2 linked regions of the Corallococcus sp. EGB genome follow. The protein of the gene in region 1 interacts with the protein of each later gene in a pairwise test. Links are inferred from orthologs where the notes say so. Each region holds a gene or a part of one and is shown in the gene's direction. Other genes may lie near its edges. The genes, in order: selB and serC.

What was found.
Region 2: the proteins of selB (region 1) and serC interact in binary tests that used the Escherichia coli proteins (3 or more experiments, as listed by UniProt). The link is inferred for Corallococcus sp. EGB from one-to-one orthologs.

Annotation. Positions count from the first base shown.
Region 1 is NZ_CP079946.1:1,187,619-1,193,957, forward strand. The notes cover bases 56-2,921. They hold selB (selenocysteine-specific translation elongation factor), read left to right. Parts: upstream 56-457; coding sequence 458-2,386; downstream 2,387-2,921. Other genes in these bases: KYK13_RS04880 (phosphoribosyltransferase), read left to right, coding at 56-429; KYK13_RS04890 (ATP-binding protein), read left to right, coding at 2,383-2,921. Also shown: more of KYK13_RS04880, read left to right, coding at 1-55; more of KYK13_RS04890, read left to right, coding at 2,922-4,893; KYK13_RS04895 (sigma-54 dependent transcriptional regulator), read left to right, coding at 4,890-6,339. UniProt on the Escherichia coli protein: Translation factor necessary for the incorporation of selenocysteine into proteins. It probably replaces EF-Tu for the insertion of selenocysteine directed by the UGA codon. SelB binds GTP and GDP.
Region 2 is NZ_CP079946.1:3,944,601-3,955,314, forward strand. What follows is about bases 3,581-6,484. They hold serC (3-phosphoserine/phosphohydroxythreonine transaminase), read left to right. Parts: upstream 3,581-4,440; coding sequence 4,441-5,529; downstream 5,530-6,484. Other genes in these bases: KYK13_RS16635 (hypothetical protein), read right to left, coding at 3,747-3,968; KYK13_RS16645 (hypothetical protein), read left to right, coding at 5,718-5,933; KYK13_RS16650 (hypothetical protein), read left to right, coding at 6,120-6,455. Outside these bases: KYK13_RS16620 (hypothetical protein), read left to right, coding at 120-2,009; KYK13_RS16625 (flavin reductase family protein), read left to right, coding at 2,146-2,646; KYK13_RS16630 (superoxide dismutase), read left to right, coding at 2,690-3,274; KYK13_RS16655 (urease accessory protein UreD), read left to right, coding at 6,692-7,555; ureA (urease subunit gamma), read left to right, coding at 7,739-8,503; ureC (urease subunit alpha), read left to right, coding at 8,500-10,215; KYK13_RS16670 (urease accessory protein UreF), read left to right, coding at 10,225-10,714. UniProt on the Escherichia coli protein: Catalyzes the reversible conversion of 3-phosphohydroxypyruvate to phosphoserine and of 3-hydroxy-2-oxo-4-phosphonooxybutanoate to phosphohydroxythreonine. Is involved in both pyridoxine and serine biosynthesis.

The DNA of each region.
Region 1 (6,339 bases):
TGGGAGCCGCAGGCGGTGGTGGGGGTGGCCCACGGCGGCGTGTTCGTGGGCGGGGCGCTCGCGGGCGCGCTCGGCTGCGAGTTCTTCCCCGTGCGCATCAGCCGCCGCAGCCGCGACAAGGCCGAGCGCCCCCAGGAGCGCGGCCAGCCGCAGGTGAGCGAGGAGATGCCCCGGGAGCTCAAGGGCCGCCGCGTGCTCATCGTGGACGACATCGCGTCCAGCGGGGACACGCTGGAGCTGGCCTCGGCGCTCGCGAAGAAGATGGGCGCGACGGAGATCCGCACCGCGTGCCTGATTGCGCGGCCGGAGGGCTTCACGCCGGACCACGTGGGGCTGTCCACGGACGCGCTCTTCGTCTTCCCGTGGGACTACCAGCCGGTGATGGGCGACGCGCACCTCGAGGACGACCCGGACAAGGCCGGGGCCTGAGTCCCGCGGCAAGGGCGCTGACGCGGCGATGATCATCGGGACGGCGGGCCACATCGACCACGGCAAGACGTCCCTCGTGAAGGCGCTGACGGGAACCGACACCGACCGGCTCCCGGAAGAGAAGCGGCGGGGCATCACCCTGGAGCTGGGCTTCGCCCACCTGGCGCTCCCGGACGGCCGGGTGGCGGGCGTGGTGGACGTGCCCGGCCACGAGCGCTTCGTGAAGGCCATGGCCGCGGGCGCGGGCGGCGTGGACCTGGCGGTGCTGGTGGTGGCGGCGGACGAGGGCGTCATGCCCCAGACGCGCGAGCACCTGGACATCTGCCGCCTGCTGGGAGTGAAGGCGGGCGTCGTCGCGCTCACCAAGGCGGACCTGCTGGAGGGGCTGGGCGACGACTGGCGCGCGCTGGTGGAGGCGGACCTGGCCGCGCTCACCGCCGGCACCTTTCTGGAGGGCGCGCCCGTGGTGCCGGTGTCCTCGCGCACGGGCGCGGGCCTGGAGGAGCTGAAGGCGGCGCTCGCCCGCGCGGGTGCGGCGCTGCCCCGGCGCCCCTCGGAGGGCCCCGCGTTCCTGCCCGTGGACCGGGCCTTCACCATCAAGGGCTTCGGCACGGTGGTGACGGGCACGCTGTTGTCCGGCGCGCTGGCGGTGGATGACTCCGTGTCGTTGCTCCCCGCGGCGGCCGGCGCGCGCCCGGGCCCCTTCCGCATCCGCGGCGTGCAGGTGCACGGCCGGTCCGTGGCGAGCGTGGAGGCGGGGCAGCGCGCGGCGGTGAACGTGGCGGACGTGCAGACGGAGGACGTGCACCGGGGCATGGTGCTCACGCGCGCGGGCGAGCTGCCGGAGACGTCCATGCTGGACGTGGAGCTGACGCTGCTGCCGGCCGCGGAAGCCCCCCTGCCCGGGCGCCGCAAGCTGCTGCTGCACCTGGGCACGGCGCAGGTGGAGGCCACGGTGGCGCTGCTGGACCTGGGCTCGCTCGCGCCGGGGGAGACGGCGCTCGCGCAGCTGCGGCTGGAGTCGCCGGTGGGGGCGCTCGTCGGTCAGCGCTTCATCCTGCGCGGCTCGCGCGCGCTGCCGGGGCGGGGCGCCACGCTGGCCGGAGGGCGCGTGCTGTCCATCACGCCGCCGCGCCGGCGCCGGGGCGCGTCCGAGGTGGTGCGGCCGCTGTTGGAGGCGGACGCGGCCGGGCTGGTGACGTGGCTCTTGCGGCAGGCGGGCTACGCGGGGCTCACGCAGACGGAGCTGTTCGGGCGCTCGGGGCTTGCGCCCAAGGTGCTCACGCGCACGCTGGAGCTTCAGGGCGCGAAGGGGCAGGTGCTGCTGGTGGACCGCGACCGGCGGCTCTACGTGGCGCACGACGTGTTCGAGGGACTGCGCCAGCGCTCGCTCGCGCTGCTCGCCGCGTTCCATGAGCGCGAGCCCATGCGCGAGGGCCTGTCGCGCGAGGAGCTCCGCCAGCGGCTCTCCGGCCAGCTGGACGCGCGCCTGTTCCAGCGCGTGGTGCAGGCGCTGGTGGACTCCGGCAGCGTGGAGGCGGAGAAGGACTGGGTCCGTCTGCAGGGCCGGGGCCGCACGCTCACCCTGGGCGACGAGGCCGCGCGCACGCGCCTGGGCGCGGAGCTGGCCGCGGCGGGGCTCGCGCCGCCCACCGTCACGGAGCTGTCGCAGAAGCTGGGCCTGCCGCCCGCGAAGCTGCAGGAGCTGTTGAAGGTGCTGGTGGCGTCGGGCACGGGCGTGCGGGTGAGCGAGGAGCTGTGCTTCGACGCGGGCGCCCTGGAGGACCTTCGCGCCCGGCTGGTGACGTATCTGAAGGGCCAGAAGGAGATCACCACCCAGGGCTTCAAGGAGCTCGTGGGCCAGAGCCGCAAGTTCACCATCCCCCTGTCGGAGTACTTCGACCGGGAGAAGGTGACGCTGCGGGTGGGGGACAAACGGGTGCTGCGTCGCGGATGAGTTCCAAGGCCTACAACGAGCAGGACCTGCGCGCCCTGGTGGAGCCCTTCACCCAGCCCATGCTGGTGCTGGAGTCGGAGGGGCGCGTCTGGGTGGCCAATGCCGCGTATGGGCGGCTGTTGGGCCTGCCCCTGGACCAGGTGGAGGGCCGCTCCTTCCTGGACTTCGTGCAGCCGGAGGAGCGCAGCCGGATGGCGGAGCGCTTCCGCCGGCTGGCCACCGGCGCGCAGCTGGATGGGCGTCCGCAGCTCTACAAGGTGCTCAGCGTCCACGGCACGCCGGGCGAGGTGTTCGTGCAGGCCAGCCACCTGCGGCTGGAGGATGGCCGCTTCGCCCTGCTGGTCAGCTGCATGGTGCTGACGGACCGCCCCATGGAGCTGGGGGTGGCGGAGCAGCTGGTGGACACGTCCGCGGGGCTGGTGTCCGCGCGCTCGGAGGAGGCCGTGCGGCGCGTGGCGCTGGCGGGCCTGGAGGCCGCGGGCTTCCGCGCGCGCATCCTGCGCTGGGACGGCACGCGGCTGGTGGTGCGCGACGGCGTGTCGCTGCCGGCGGACTCGCACCTGGCGCTGGAGGCCCTGTCGGACGGGCGGCCGGTGTTCGGTGGCGCGGACCAGGCGCAGCCCACGCACGCGTACCTGCCGGTGGGCGGCCCCCAGTCGGAGGTGCTGTGGGTGGCCGGCCCGTGGGTGGCGCCCCGGCATGGCTCGGTGCTGACGCTGTTCGCGAAGGTGGTGGGCGCGGCGCTCGCGGACTCGAGCCTGCAGGCGGACGGCGCTCGCAGCCGCTGGGAGGTGGAGGCGGTGGCGGAGATGGCGCGCTTCGTGGCGCAGCCCGTGCCCCCGCCTCCGGAGATGTTCCTCGCGCGCGTGGCGGAGCTGCTCCAGGCCAAAGCGGTGGCGCTGCACGTCGCCTCCGCACCGGGGCAGCCCCCGGGGCTCGTCGCCCACGTGGGGCTGGAGCAGGGGAGCGACGCGGACGCCGTCCAGGCCACCGGCGTGCTGCTGGCCGCGTCGCTGCGGGAGGGCGGAGGCGTGCTGTCGTCCGAGTCGCAGGGGCGCGCGTTGGAGACGCTGTCCCAGGGCCGCTTCGGCAGCGGGACGGCGGCGCGGCTCACCCGCGGCGGTGAGAGCCTGGGCGTGGTGCAGGCGCTGCGCGCGAAGGAGCGCCCCTTCGATGAACGGGACGCGCGGCTCTTGTCCACGCTCGCGGAGCTGCTGGTGACGCTGTTGGAGCAGCGCCGCCTGCGCGCGGAGTCCGCGCGTCAGCTCACGGAGACGCGCCTGCTGCTGGACCTGGCGCGCACCACGTCCGGCGTGCTGGAGACGGCGAGCATCCTGGACGTCGCGTCCGACTTCCTGGTGCACCTGCTGGACGTGTCCAACTGCTTCATCCTGCTCCACGACGAACAGGCCAAGGTGCTGCGCGGCGCGGCGGCGTCCGCGGCCCACCGCGACCTGTTCCGCACGGTGGTGGTGCCGCTGGACAGCGACGACCTGGCCGCGCGCGTGGCCCAGGCGCGCAAGCCCATCGCCGTGGAGGACCTGACGTCCGCGAGCATCTCCGTGAGCGCGGTGCTCATCGACCGGCTGGGGGAGAAGGCCCTGCTGGGCCTGCCGCTCACCTCGCGCGAGGAGCTCATCGGCGTGGTGCTGGTGGACGACGTGCGCGGCCCGCGCCCCTTCGGCCCGGAGCTGATCGAGCTGGCGGAGGCGACGTGCGGCCAGCTGGCGCTGTCCATCGCCAACGCGCGCCTCTACGAATCCCTCTGGGCCAGCTACGCGGAGCTGGCCGCCACCCGCGCGGAGATGGTGAAGCGCGAGCGCTTCGCCGCGCTGGGCGAGCTGTCCGCCATCGTCGCCCACGAGGTGCGCAACCCCCTGGGCGTCATCTTCAACGCCGTGGCCACGCTCCGGCGCATCATGAACCCCAGCGGCGACACGGCCATGCTGCTGGACATCGTCGCGGAGGAGAGCGACCGCCTCAACCGGATGGTCGCGGACCTGCTCGACTTCACCCGCCCGCGCGACCCGGTGCTCCAGCCGGAGGACCTCCTGCGCGTGCTGCAGGACGCCTTCGAGGCCGCGAAGGCGCAGGCCCTCACGGAGCGCCCGGTGTACGTCTCCGTGGAGGTGGAGCCCGGGCTCGCCGCGGTGCCCATGGACCGGCGGCAGATCCGCCAGGCCCTGTTCAACGTGGCCGTCAACGCCATCCAGGCCATGCCCCAGGGGGGCGAGGTCCGGGTGCGCGCGCGCCGGGACACGCACGGAGGACGCGAGCAGCTGAGAATCGACGTGATGGACCAGGGGCCGGGCATCCCGGCCGAGCTGCTCCACCGCGTCTTCGAGCCCTTCTTCACCACCAAGGCCCAGGGCACCGGCCTGGGGCTGGCGGTGGTGAAGCGCATCCTGGAGGAGCACCGCGGTGAAATCGCCGTGGAGAGCGCTCCCGGACGCGGAACCACCTTCACCTTCTGGCTGCCGCTCACGCAGCCCCAGTCCCTCTCATGACCGACGCGACCACACCGGTTCCCCGAGGACGCATCCTCGTGGTGGACGACCAGCGCAACATGCGCGCCACCACCGCCCTGCTCCTGCGCGCGGAGGGCTACACCGTCTCCGAAGCCGCCACCGGCGAGGAGGCGCTCATCCTGCTCGCGAGGGAGCGCGTGGACCTGCTCCTCACGGACCTGAAGATGGAGCCCATGGACGGGCTCACGCTGCTCAAGCGCGCGGTGGAGGTGGCCCCGCGCCTCCAGGTCATCATGATGACGGCCTTCGGCTCCATCGAGAGCGCGGTGGAGGCCATGCGCATGGGGGCGTACGACTACGTCACCAAGCCCTTCAAGGAAGGCGAGCTGCGCTACCGCGTGGAGCGGGCCCTGGAGCGCGCCAAGCTCCAGGCGGCGGTGGACAACTTCGCCACGGAGTTCAACGAGCGCCACGGCCTGTCCGCGCTGGTGGGCCGCAGCCAGGCCATGCGCGAGCTCACCACGCGCCTGCTGCGCGTGGCCCAGAGCGACGCCACCGTCCTCATCCAGGGCGAGAGCGGCACGGGCAAGGAGCTGGTGGCCCGCGCCCTCCACGCGCACAGCCGCCGCAGCCGCCAGCCCTTCGTGCCCGTCAACTGCGCGGCCATCAGTGAGACGCTGCTGGAGACCGAGCTCTTCGGCCATGCCAAGGGCGCCTTCACGGGTGCGGTGAAGGCGCGCCGCGGCCTCTTCGAGGAGGCGGACAACGGCACGCTCTTCATCGACGAGGTGACGGAGACGAGCCCCACCTTCCAGTCCAAGCTCCTGCGCACGCTCCAGGACGGCGAGGTGCGCCGCGTGGGCGAGTCCACCGCGCTGCGCGTGGACGTGAGGATCGCCGCCGCCACCAACCGCGACATCGAGCTGGAGGTGAAGGAGAAGCGCTTCCGCCAGGACCTCTACTACCGCCTCAACGTGGTGCTCTTGCGCGTGCCCCCGCTGCGCGAGCGCCTGGAGGACGTGCCCGCGCTGGCGCAGCACTTCCTGGACCGCGCCAACGCCCGCAGCCCCCGGCCCCGGCGCCTGTCCGAAGCCGCCGTGGAGCACCTGATGACGTACCGCTTCCCCGGCAACGTGCGCGAGCTGGAGAACCTGGTGGAGCAGGCCGCCGCGCTGGCGGAAGGGGACGAGCTGCTCCCCGAGGACTTCCCGCTGCGCCCCCAGGGCCGCGTGCTCCCCGCCGCCGCGCCCGCGCCTGAATCCACGGGCCTGCCCCCCACCGACGTCGCGCGTCCTGGCGGCGCGGAGGCCTCGGGGCCCACGCTGGCGGAGGTGGTGGAGGACGCGGAGCGCCGCGCCATCCTCCAGGCGCTGGAGCGCCACGGCGTGGACCTGGCCCGCGTGGCGGACGAGCTGGGCGTGTCCTCCACCACGCTGTGGCGCAAGATGAAGCGCCTCAACCTGCGGCCTCCCGCCGGGGCCCGCG
Region 2 (10,714 bases), 2.8 Mb from region 1 along the record:
TTCAGGCGCGAACCTGCCAGGGCGGCCATGTGAAGGGTTGCGCGCCAACCCTTGTTCCCCGACGTGCCGTGCAAGGAGTGCCGATGTCCGCCAGGAAATCATCGAGCTTGATCCATGCGATGCAGTCCAAAGGTACGCACCACTTCATTGAGCGGACGTACCGGGAAGGAGGGCAGTTCCAATGGGTTCGAGAGACGCTGGTGAATGCCATGGAGGCCGGAGCCACCCGCGTCGAGTACACGATTGAATGGCAGGCCGTCGAACGCCGAGGCGTCTACCGGCGCGTCATCGCCGACAATGGCAAGGGCATGCGCCGCGACGAGCTCGTCGAGTTCTTCAACACCTTCGGTGGAGGCGGCAAGCCGATTGGCGGCGTGACGGAGAACTTCGGCGTCGGCTCGAAGACGTCGTTGCTGCCGTGGAACCGCTACGGGATGGTGGTCGTGTCCTGGGTTGACGGTGAGCCCTCCATGGTCTGGCTCAAGCAGGATCCGGACACAGGCGAATACGGCCTGAAGTACTGGGAACTCCCTGCGGAGGACGAGGATGACAGCGGTCGCATCGAAACGGTGTGCTACCCGTTCAACGATGAAGAGCATGGCTGTGACTGGGAGGCCATCAAGCCGGAGTGGCTCGAGAACCATGGAACCGTCATTGTCCTCCTTGGAAATTCACCGACGGAAGACACGGTGTTGGGCGATCCAGGCCGGGATGAGAAGACCGTCCATGGAATCCCGAAGTACCTCAACCACCGCTTCTGGGAGATTCCAGAAACCGTCTCCGTCTCCGTGGATGTCCTCCAGAGTGACGCCAAGGAGAACTGGCCGCGCAACTTCCAGGATTCGCGTCCTCGAGGCCTCCATCCAACGATTGTTCGCAAGGTCCACGGCGCCAGACATTGGATTGTTTTCAAACGGGGGCACGACGGAGGAGCGCTGTCGGATTCGGGCTCCCTCACGCTCAGCGACGGAACCCACGCGGATTGGTTCCTGTGGTCCGGCGAGCGCCCCAACATCCACGGCTATGCCGCGCAGACCGGCTACATCGCGGCGCTCTATCGCAACGAGCTTTACAACTACCAGACCCACCACTCGGTCTACCGGTCACTGGGCGTGAGCGCCACGCAGGTCCGGCAGCGGCTCTGGATTGTGTTCCGGCCGCCGGAGCTCGACGCAGAGGGCCGCGCCGGTGTCTTCCCCACCACCGACCGGAACTCCTTGAAGATGCGGGGCGGGCCGGGCTCGAACGACGACCTGCCGTTGAACGAGTGGGCCATCGAGTTCGCGGACAGGATGCCGGAGCCCATCCGGAAGGCGCTCGCGGAGGCGCGGACGGGCGAGGCCCGCAGCATCGAGGACGAAGCCTGGCGGGAACGCCTGATTGAACGCTTCGGGGCCCGCTGGAAGATGACCCGGCTCTCGGCCAAGAAGGAAGGCTCCGAGAACGTGAGCCCCGTCCAGAAGGGCGGACAGCTGGCGCTGCCTGGAACGCCGAGTGCCTCACGGCGCCCGCGCCCGGAGACCACCTCGCCTCGAAGAGGCGCGAGAGGCCCGGACAACCTCGGCGCCATGTCCGGGCCCGTGTCCGCCCGGAGCGCCCGCGTCGGCGGCGGTCTGCCGCACTGTCGACGGGTGAAGAAGGACGTAATGGAGAAGCCGGGCTACCTCGCGGTCTGGCAGCCCCGCGACCCCGAGTGCCCCAACGGGGTCGTGCTCCTGAACGTGGAGCACCCCGTCCTGCTGAAGCAGATCGCGCACCATCAGGCGCAGTATCCGGATCACTTCGCGAGTGACGTGGAGACGGAGGTGCTCGGCGTCTACGAGGAGGTCGCCATCGCGAAGATCGCGCACTCGGAGTTCCTGCGCTCCATCCTCCCTTCGCCGGAAGTGGACGGGGAGCTGCGCTCGCCCCACGCGCTGACGCTGGCCTTGCTGGGGCTCGTGTCGGAGGACTTCGTGATCAACAACCGGCTCAGCAAGAAGCTCGGCAAGGCGCGCCCGGCCACGTAAGGCCAGGTCCAAGGTGTCGGAGAGTCGACGCGCCTCCAACCGGGGCCGGGCGGCTCCCTGCCACCCCATTGGTATTCCGCCAATGGATTGGAGGAAGTGCTGACCGGGTGGCGGGCCGGGTGGTAGAGACCGCCACATGACTCAGAGCGGCACTGAAGGGGTGTCGGCCCCGGACTTCCGGGAGGCGATGTCCCGGTGGGCGAGCGGGGTGGCCGTGGTGTCCGTCCGTGACGCGGACGGGATCGCGGCGACGACGGTCAGCTCCTTCAGCTCCCTCTCCCTGACGCCTCCGCTGATTGTCCTGGCGCTGCAGCAGTCCTCCCGCACGCTCAAGCGGGTGGAGGTTGCCCGTCGCTTCAGTGTGAGCGTGCTGTCCACCACCCAACGCGACGTGTCCGTCCAATGCGCGAAGGGAGAGGCCGAAGGCCGGGTGTTCGACGAAGAGGCCTTCGTGCAGGACAGCCTGGTGGGTCTGGCGTGCGCTCTGTTGGATGTGCACCGTTACGGCGATCACCTGTTGCTGGTGGGCCGCGTGGAGCGCATCCAGCGGGGAGTGGACGGAGAACCGCTGCTCTACTGGAACCGGGCGTATCGCGCGCTGACGGCGCATCCGGAGCCAGGGCCCGCCCCGAAGTAGCGAACGTAGACGAACCTCACTGTATCCAGAAAGGACGCACCCGATGCCCTTCACGCTGCCCGAGCTCCCCTACAAGAAGGACGCGCTGGCCCCGCACATGAGCGCGGAGACGCTGGAGTACCACCACGACAAGCACCACGCGACGTACGTGAACAAGCTGAACGAGCTGACCGCCGGCAAGCCCGAGGCCAGCAAGTCGCTGGAGGAGGTCATCCTCAGCAGCGACGGTCCCGTGTTCAACAACGCGGCCCAGGTGTGGAACCACACGTTCTTCTGGAACTGCATGAAGCCGGCCGGCGGCGGCAAGCCGACGGGTGAGCTGGCGGACGCCATCAACCGCGACTTCGGCTCCTTCGACGAGTTCAAGAAGCAGTTCTCCGACGCCGCCGCCACGCAGTTCGGCTCCGGTTGGGCCTGGCTGGTGAAGGATGGCAACAAGCTGGCCGTCATGAAGACGTCCAACGCGGACCTGCCGATGAAGCACGGCAAGAAGGCGCTGCTCACCATCGACGTGTGGGAGCACGCCTATTACATCGACTACCGCAACGCGCGCCCCAAGTTCATCGAGACCTTCCTCAACAGCCTCGTGAACTGGGACTTCGTGGCCCAGAACTTCAAGAACCCCTGATGTGAAGCGGTGAAGTCACGGGAACCGCGCGGCCCGGCTCGGCACGGTCCGGAGCGGCGCGGTTCTCGGATGCGGTCAGTGAGGCTCGCACCAGTCGATGCGGCGCTTCTGGCCCTGGGCGTAGCAGGCCTCTTCCTACGCCGGCGTCGTCGCGCTGTGCATGCACGCAACCTTGCTGTCGATACAGTTCGCACAAGGACCTGCCGCCAGCGCCATCTTGAGCTTCATCACGACCTCCGGTTGGGGTCGGACCGCAATGGCAATCCAACACTGTCAGTGTGATGAAGGCCGGCTCCCGTCAATCCCTCCACAAGAAACAGTCGGGATGGAGGGTTTGTCTTCAGGGGACGACTCGCAGGCGGAGACGGCGGCGGCGAGCCGGGACAGGACGCGCGTGGGCTTTCCTCGGTGAGGCAAGGACGGGGCCTTTCGACGCCCTGACACCGGCCGGGAAAATCCTTGCAGCGAAAGTTCAGCGGGCCGGACCGAGCAGCCGCGCCAGGCTGAGGTCCACCTGGCTCAAGACCCGCGCGGCGATGCTGTCCACCGATGCGGCGCTGACCCCCAGGCGTTCGCAGAGCTGCCGCGTCGTGGCCTCCGCCACCTGTTCCCGTGTGCGGCTGAGCCAGCGCGACACGGTGGACATGGGCACGCGGTAGAGCGCCGCGATGGCCTCCAGGGACAGCGCCTCCACGTGGGGGCGAGCGATCCACCCCGGACACGAACGCGCCAACGTCGCGGAGGTAGTGGTCCTCGAAGCACTGGAGCGCGGCGTGGTCGTGCCGCAGACATCCGAAGGTCAGGTACAGCTCCAGGAGGGCAGGGGAGGCCCCGCTCAGGACGTCCAGGAGCGTGGAGGGGGACGTCAGCCGCTCCGCGACAAAGGCCGCGAAGGCGGAAGGGTCCAGCTCCAGCCCGGGCCAGTGCAACCGGGCGCGGTCCACCGCCGAGGCGAGCAGGGCCTCCAGTCGAGCGGGCTCCGGAAGCGAACCCGGGGCACAGCCAGAGGCCGCGAGGAAGGCGGAGGCCAGCGGTGTGGGAAGGGAGGACACGCCTGGAACGCTACCACCCGTTCACCATCGTCGGCGGAGCCCACGTTGCTGGTGACCCCCATCTGTTCCGCGGGCAAGAATGCCGGCGCGGTTCACCTTCCAGAGGAAACGGCCATGCGCGTCATCAACTTCAATCCCGGCCCCGCGGGCCTCCCCACAACAGCGCTGGAGCGAGCCCGGGACGAGCTGCTCGACTTCCAGGGCACCGGGATGTCGATCATCGAGCACAGCCACCGGGGCAAGGCCTTCGAGGCGGTCCACAACGAGGCCATTGGCCTGGTCAGGGAGCTGCTCGCCGTTCCGGACACCCATGAGGTCCTCTTCCTCCAGGGCGGCGCCTCGCAGCAGTTCGCGCAGGTGCCCATGAACTTCCTCACCCGGGACGCCTCCGCGGACTACGTGGTGACGGGAGGCTGGAGCGAGAAGGCGGTGGACGAGGCGCGCTACTACGGCACGCCGCGCATCGCCGCGAACACGATGGACAAGGACAAGCGCTTCACGCGCGTGCCCACGCAGGCGGAACTCCAGCTCGATCCGAAGGCCGCCTACGTCCACATGACGAGCAACAACACGCTCTTCGGGACGCAATGGCACACGTTCCCGGACGTGGGGCAGGTGCCGCTGGTGGCGGACATGAGCTCTGACATCCTGTGGAAGCCCATTGACGTCAGGCGCTTCGCGCTCATCTACGCGGGAGCGCAGAAGAACATCGGGCCGTCAGGCATTGTCCTGGTGCTGGTGGACAAGGCGTTCATGGCGAAGGGCCGGAAGGACATCCCGAAGATCTTCCGCTACACGACCTACGCGGAGAACAACTCGCTCTACAACACGCCCCCGACCTTCTCCATCTACCTGTGCCGCAACGTGCTCGCGTGGATCAAGGGCGTGGGCGGCCTGAAGCAGGTGGAGGCCTGGAACCGCGAGAAGGGCGATTTGCTGTACTCGGCCATCGACCGCAACGCGGGCTTCTACCGGGCCCCGGTGGAGAAGGCGTCACGCTCGTACATGAACGTCGTCTTCCGCCTGCGTGACGAAAAGCTGGAAGAGGCCTTCGTGGCCGAAGGCGCCAAGGCTGGCATGGTGGGAATGAAGGGCCACCGCATCACGGGCGGCATCCGCGTGTCGCTGTACAATGCGGTGACCGTGGACCACGTGAAGACGCTGGTGTCCTTCATGGACGACTTCGCGAAGCGGAACGGGTAGCTCCAGCGTCCTCCCAGGCAGGCCGGGGCGATCACCAGCGCCCCGGCCTTGAATCACGGCGGCTCTGACGGAAAGAGGGGGGACGACGCGTGGAGTCCTTCGAATGGCTCGCGAATGTCCTCGCCCGAATCGACAGCTTGCCGGAGCGGACACATGGACTCTAGGTCCAGGGGAAGCCTCCGCTGAGCGTGCGGACCCGCACGATTGTTCTGGAGCGGGATTTCTACTCGGACGAGCTCCCTGAGTTCGCACGCATGCACGGGTTGAGCGAGACGCTCTCCATCTCTGCCGCACAACAAATCGTCTCGAACGCCCGGCTCCAAAAGGCGAAGGCCACTCCGGCGGAGTTCGTGGCGGCCTTCAACTTCTACTGGGATAACGATGCGTTCATCAATCTGGAGTGAATGGCGGATTCAATCGGCTTCTGGCTCGTTGACGCGAGTGTCCTGCCGTTCGCATCAGGCTGCCGGATTCGAGTTCGTGGAGACAACCCTGCTGGTCGATATGCATAACTCCGGCGTGCAGCGGCTGTCTTTCAAGGCACAGCTCAACACTGCGACCTCGACCACCACGATCTACAGGAGTCCGCCGTGACCGCCGAGGAGATGACACGCATCATTGACACCCTTTACGCGCACAGGGCTCCGGCGCTTCCTGCGCATGCCCTCGCCGAGATCTTTAACAGGATGCTCTGGTGTCTGGACGACGAGGGCGCTGCACTGCTCCAGGTCGGAGAGGACTGGCTTTCGTCAGATGATCGCGGCCGGGTGGCGATCGCTCTCGCCATGGATGAGACGTTCCCGTTCAATGATTCGAAGAAAATGGATGAGGTTCTGAGCTGGATTTCGTCCAAGTGGCCCGACCTGTCCGCAAGGTGCCAGAGGATCCGAGAAATGCGAGCGGCCAGCGAGTCCGGTGACTCGTAGCCACAACCTTCACCTTCCACCACACCCCGCTGCTCCGAGGGAGCTGCAGTTCCAAAGATTCTTCTTCGTTACCGCCCCGAGCCTGCTGCATCCGCTTCCCAGGGGCATCTGCCACTGACTCGCAGCAGGCTGCCAGACCCATGCGAGGGAATGACACTCACGGAAGATGACAGTTGGGAGTCAGTTCCCACTGGAGGGGGCGGAATCGTGTGGGTCGAGGCGGGATACTTCGCCCCATGACGCCAGGTAAAGAGTTGCAGCATCACCCCGGGGCCTCCGGGGCGGCGCGGCGGGGGCGTGCGGGAGTCGCGCGGCTCGCCTTCGAGCGGGTCGGCGCCCGCACCGTGGTGCGCAGCGCGCTCGCACACAGTCCCTTGCGGCTGCTCACGCCGCGCAACCACGGACACGCCGCCTGGGTCTACACGAGCTCGCTGGGTGGCGGACTCGTGGATGGTGACCACCTCTCCCTGGACATGGACGTGGCCGGGGGCGCCGCCGCGCTGCTGTCCAGTCAGGGCGCCCACCGCGTCTACCGCTCGCCCCACGGCTGCCGCAGCGACCTGTCGGCGCGCGTGGGGGCGGGGGCGTTCCTCGCGCTCGTGCCAGACCCCACCATGTGCTTCGCTGGAGCCCGGTACACGCAGCACCAGGAGATCCACCTCGCCCCGGACGCCTCGCTCGTCGTGATGGACCTGGTCGTCGCCGGCCGCAGCGCCAACGGGGAGCGTTGGGCCTTCACCCGGTACGCCTCCACCCTGCACGTCCACCGGGAGGGCAGGGCCCTGGTGGACGAGCGCTGGCTCCTGGACCCCGCCCATGGGGCGCTTCCCGAGCGGCTGGGCCGCTTCGACGCGCTCGGCACCGTCCTGCTGGTGGGACCTGCTCTGGCCTCGGCCCGTGAGGCGCTGGCGGCGCGCATTGGCGCGATGCCCCTCTCCCCGCGCGCGGGGCAGGTCTGCTCCGCCAGTCCCCTGGGCGCGGAGGGGCTGCTGGTGCGGGCCGCGTCCACCTCGGCGGAAGGTCTGCTGAGGACGGCCCGCGAATGGCTGTCATTTCTTACCCCGCTGCTGGGAGACGACCCCTGGACGCGGCGGGCATGAGTGTTCAGTACTGACAGGAGATGCCCCCGAGGTCAGTGGTTATGTTTGGAATTGTTCGTAGCGCTGCCGGTGACGTCCCCTGGAAACGCTCCATGGGCTTCCCGCTCGCTGCGTCTGGCCAATCCCGTGTAGCTCGGGCGCCGGCCCGTCAGGTGCCTGCCTGGGGCCACCCGGAGTCTGAACATGCACCTCTCGCCGAGAGAGATTGACAAGCTCTTGCTGCACGGCGCTGGCTTCCTGGCCCAGAAACGACTGGCGCGAGGAGTTCGGCTCAACTACCCGGAGACGGTGGCATTGATTGCCACCCAGCTCCTGGAGTTCATCCGCGACGGCCGCGGCGTCGCCGAGCTGATGGACCTGGGGCGGAAGCTCCTGGGGCGCGCCCAGGTGATGGAGGGCGTGCCGGAGATGGTGGTGGAGGTGCAGGTGGAAGGCACCTTCCCGGACGGCACGAAGCTGGTGACAGTGCACCACCCCGTCGAGGCCGAGCACGGGGACCTGTCCCTGGCGCTCCACGGCAGCTTCCTGCCGGTGCCGCCGCTGGAGCGCTTCGCGCGCTCGCCGCAGGACGAGGTGAAGCCGGGCGAGCTGTGGGTGAAGCCGGGCGAGGTGCTGCTCAATGAGGGCCGCGACGCCGTCACCCTGGAGGTGACGAACCGGGGCGACCGTCCCATCCAGGTGGGCAGCCACTACCCGTTCTTCGAGACGAACCGGGCGCTCGTGTTCAACCGCGCGAAGGCGTACGGGCGCCGGTTGGACATCCCCGCGGGCACGGCGGTGCGCTTCGAGCCCGGCGAGAAGAAGACGGTGTCCCTGGTGTCCATTGCCGGAGCGCGGGTGGTGTGGGGCGGCAACGCCTTGGGCAACGGCCCGGTGACGCCGGAGAACGAGCAGCGGGCGCTTGCCGAGGTGGCCGCGCGGGGCTTCGGTCACGAGGAGGGCGCATGAGCCGGAAGCTGGATCGCCGTCACTACGCGGACATGTTCGGTCCCACCACGGGAGACCGCGTGCGCCTGGGCGACACGGGCCTGGTGGCCGAGGTGGAGAAGGACCTGACCGTCTACGGAGACGAGTGCAAGTTCGGTGGCGGCAAGGTGCTGCGCGACGGCATGGGCCAGAAGGCAGGCGTGGGGGACGCCGAGGCGCTGGACGTCGTCATCACCAACGCGCTCATCCTCGACTGGACGGGCATCTACAAGGCGGACATCGGCATCAAGTCCGGGCGCATCATCGGCATTGGCAAGGCGGGCAACCCGGACGTCATGGCCGGGGTGACGCCGGGCATGGTGGTGGGCGTCACGACGGAGGTCATCGCCGGCGAGGGACACATCGTCACCGCGGGCGGCCTGGACACGCATATCCATTTCATCTGCCCGCAGCAGGCGGACGAGGCCATCGCCAGCGGAGTCACCACCTGGGTGGGCGGTGGCACGGGACCGGCCACCGGCACCAAGGCCACCACCTGCACGTCGGGCGCGTGGAACATCCGGCGCATGCTGCAGGCCACGGACAGCCTGCCGCTCAACATCGGCCTCACCGGCAAGGGCAACACCTCGCGCCCGGAGGGGCTGCTGGAGCAGATCGCCGCCGGGGCCGTCGGCCTGAAACTGCACGAGGACTGGGGCACCACGCCGGCCGCCATCGACACCTGCCTGACGGTGGCCGACGGCGAGGATGTGCAGGTCACCATCCACACGGACACGCTGAACGAGTCCGGCTACGTGGACGACTCGCTGGCGGCGTTCAAGGGCCGCACCATCCACACGTATCATTCGGAGGGCGCGGGCGGAGGGCACGCCCCGGACATCATCCGCGTGTGCGGCGCGCCCAACGTGCTGCCCAGCTCGACGAACCCTACGCGCCCGTACACCGTCAACACGCTGGATGAGCACCTGGACATGCTCATGGTGTGTCACCACCTGGACCGGGAGATCCCCGAGGACGTGGCCTTCGCGGAGAGCCGCATCCGGGGCAGCACCATCGCGGCGGAGGACATCCTCCATGACCTGGGGGCCATCAGCATGATGTCCTCGGACAGCCAGGCCATGGGGCGCGTGGGCGAGGTCATCACCCGCACGTGGCAGACGGCGCACAAGATGCGCGACCAGCGCGGGCGCCTGCGCGAGGAGCGCGGGGACAACGACAACCTCCGCATCCGCCGCTACGTGGCCAAGTACACCATCAACCCGGCCATCGCCCACGGACTGGCACACGAGGTCGGCTCGGTGGAGGTGGGGAAGCTGGCGGACCTGGTGCTGTGGCGGCCGGCGTTCTTCGGCATGCGTCCGGAGCTGGTGGTGAAGGGCGGCCTCATCGCCTGGGCGCAGATGGGCGACGCCAATGGATCCATCCCCACGCCGCAGCCGTACTACATGCGGCCGATGTTCGGGGCGCGGGGGCGAGCCCTGGGGGCCACGAGCATCACCTTCGTGTCGGGGCGCGCGCTGGCGGACGGGCTGGTGCGGGAGATGGGCCTGACCAAGCAGCTCTCCGCGGTGCGCCGGTGCCGGGGCATTGGCAAGCGCGACATGAAGCTGAACGACGCCTTGCCCGAGCTCACGGTGGATCCGGAGTCGTATGAGGTCCGCGCGGACGGGGAGCTGCTCGTGTGCGAGCCCGCCGCCCGGCTGCCGCTGGCGCAGCTCTACTCGCTCTTCTGAGGGACGGCCATGGGCTTGGCGTGGAGGGTGCTGCAGCTGGGCGACTCGGCGTTCCCCACCGGGGGCTTCGCGCACTCGGGCGGGTTGGAGGCGGCGGTGCAGCAGGGCGAGGTGCGCGAGCGCGAGGGGCTGGCGCGCTTCGCTCGGGAGCTGCTCTGGCAGACGGGGCACGGGGCGCTCCCGCTGCTGGGGGCGGCCTGGCGTGAGCCCGCCACGCTGGAGGCGCTGGACGCGCGCGCGGAGTCCTTCCTCACCAACCACGTGGCCAACCGGGCCAGCCGCACGCAGGGGCGTGCCTTCCTGGACACGTGCGCCCGCATCTTCCCCGGGCAGGTGGGGCCCCTGCGGGAGAAGGCGCGGGCGGCGGGGCTGCGCTTCCACCACGCGCCCCTCTTCGGCGCGGTGCTGCGCGCGCTGGAGGTCGAGCTGTCCGACGCGCAGCAGCTCCTGCTCTCCCTGACGCTGAGGGGAGCGCTGTCCGCGGCGGTGCGAATCGGCA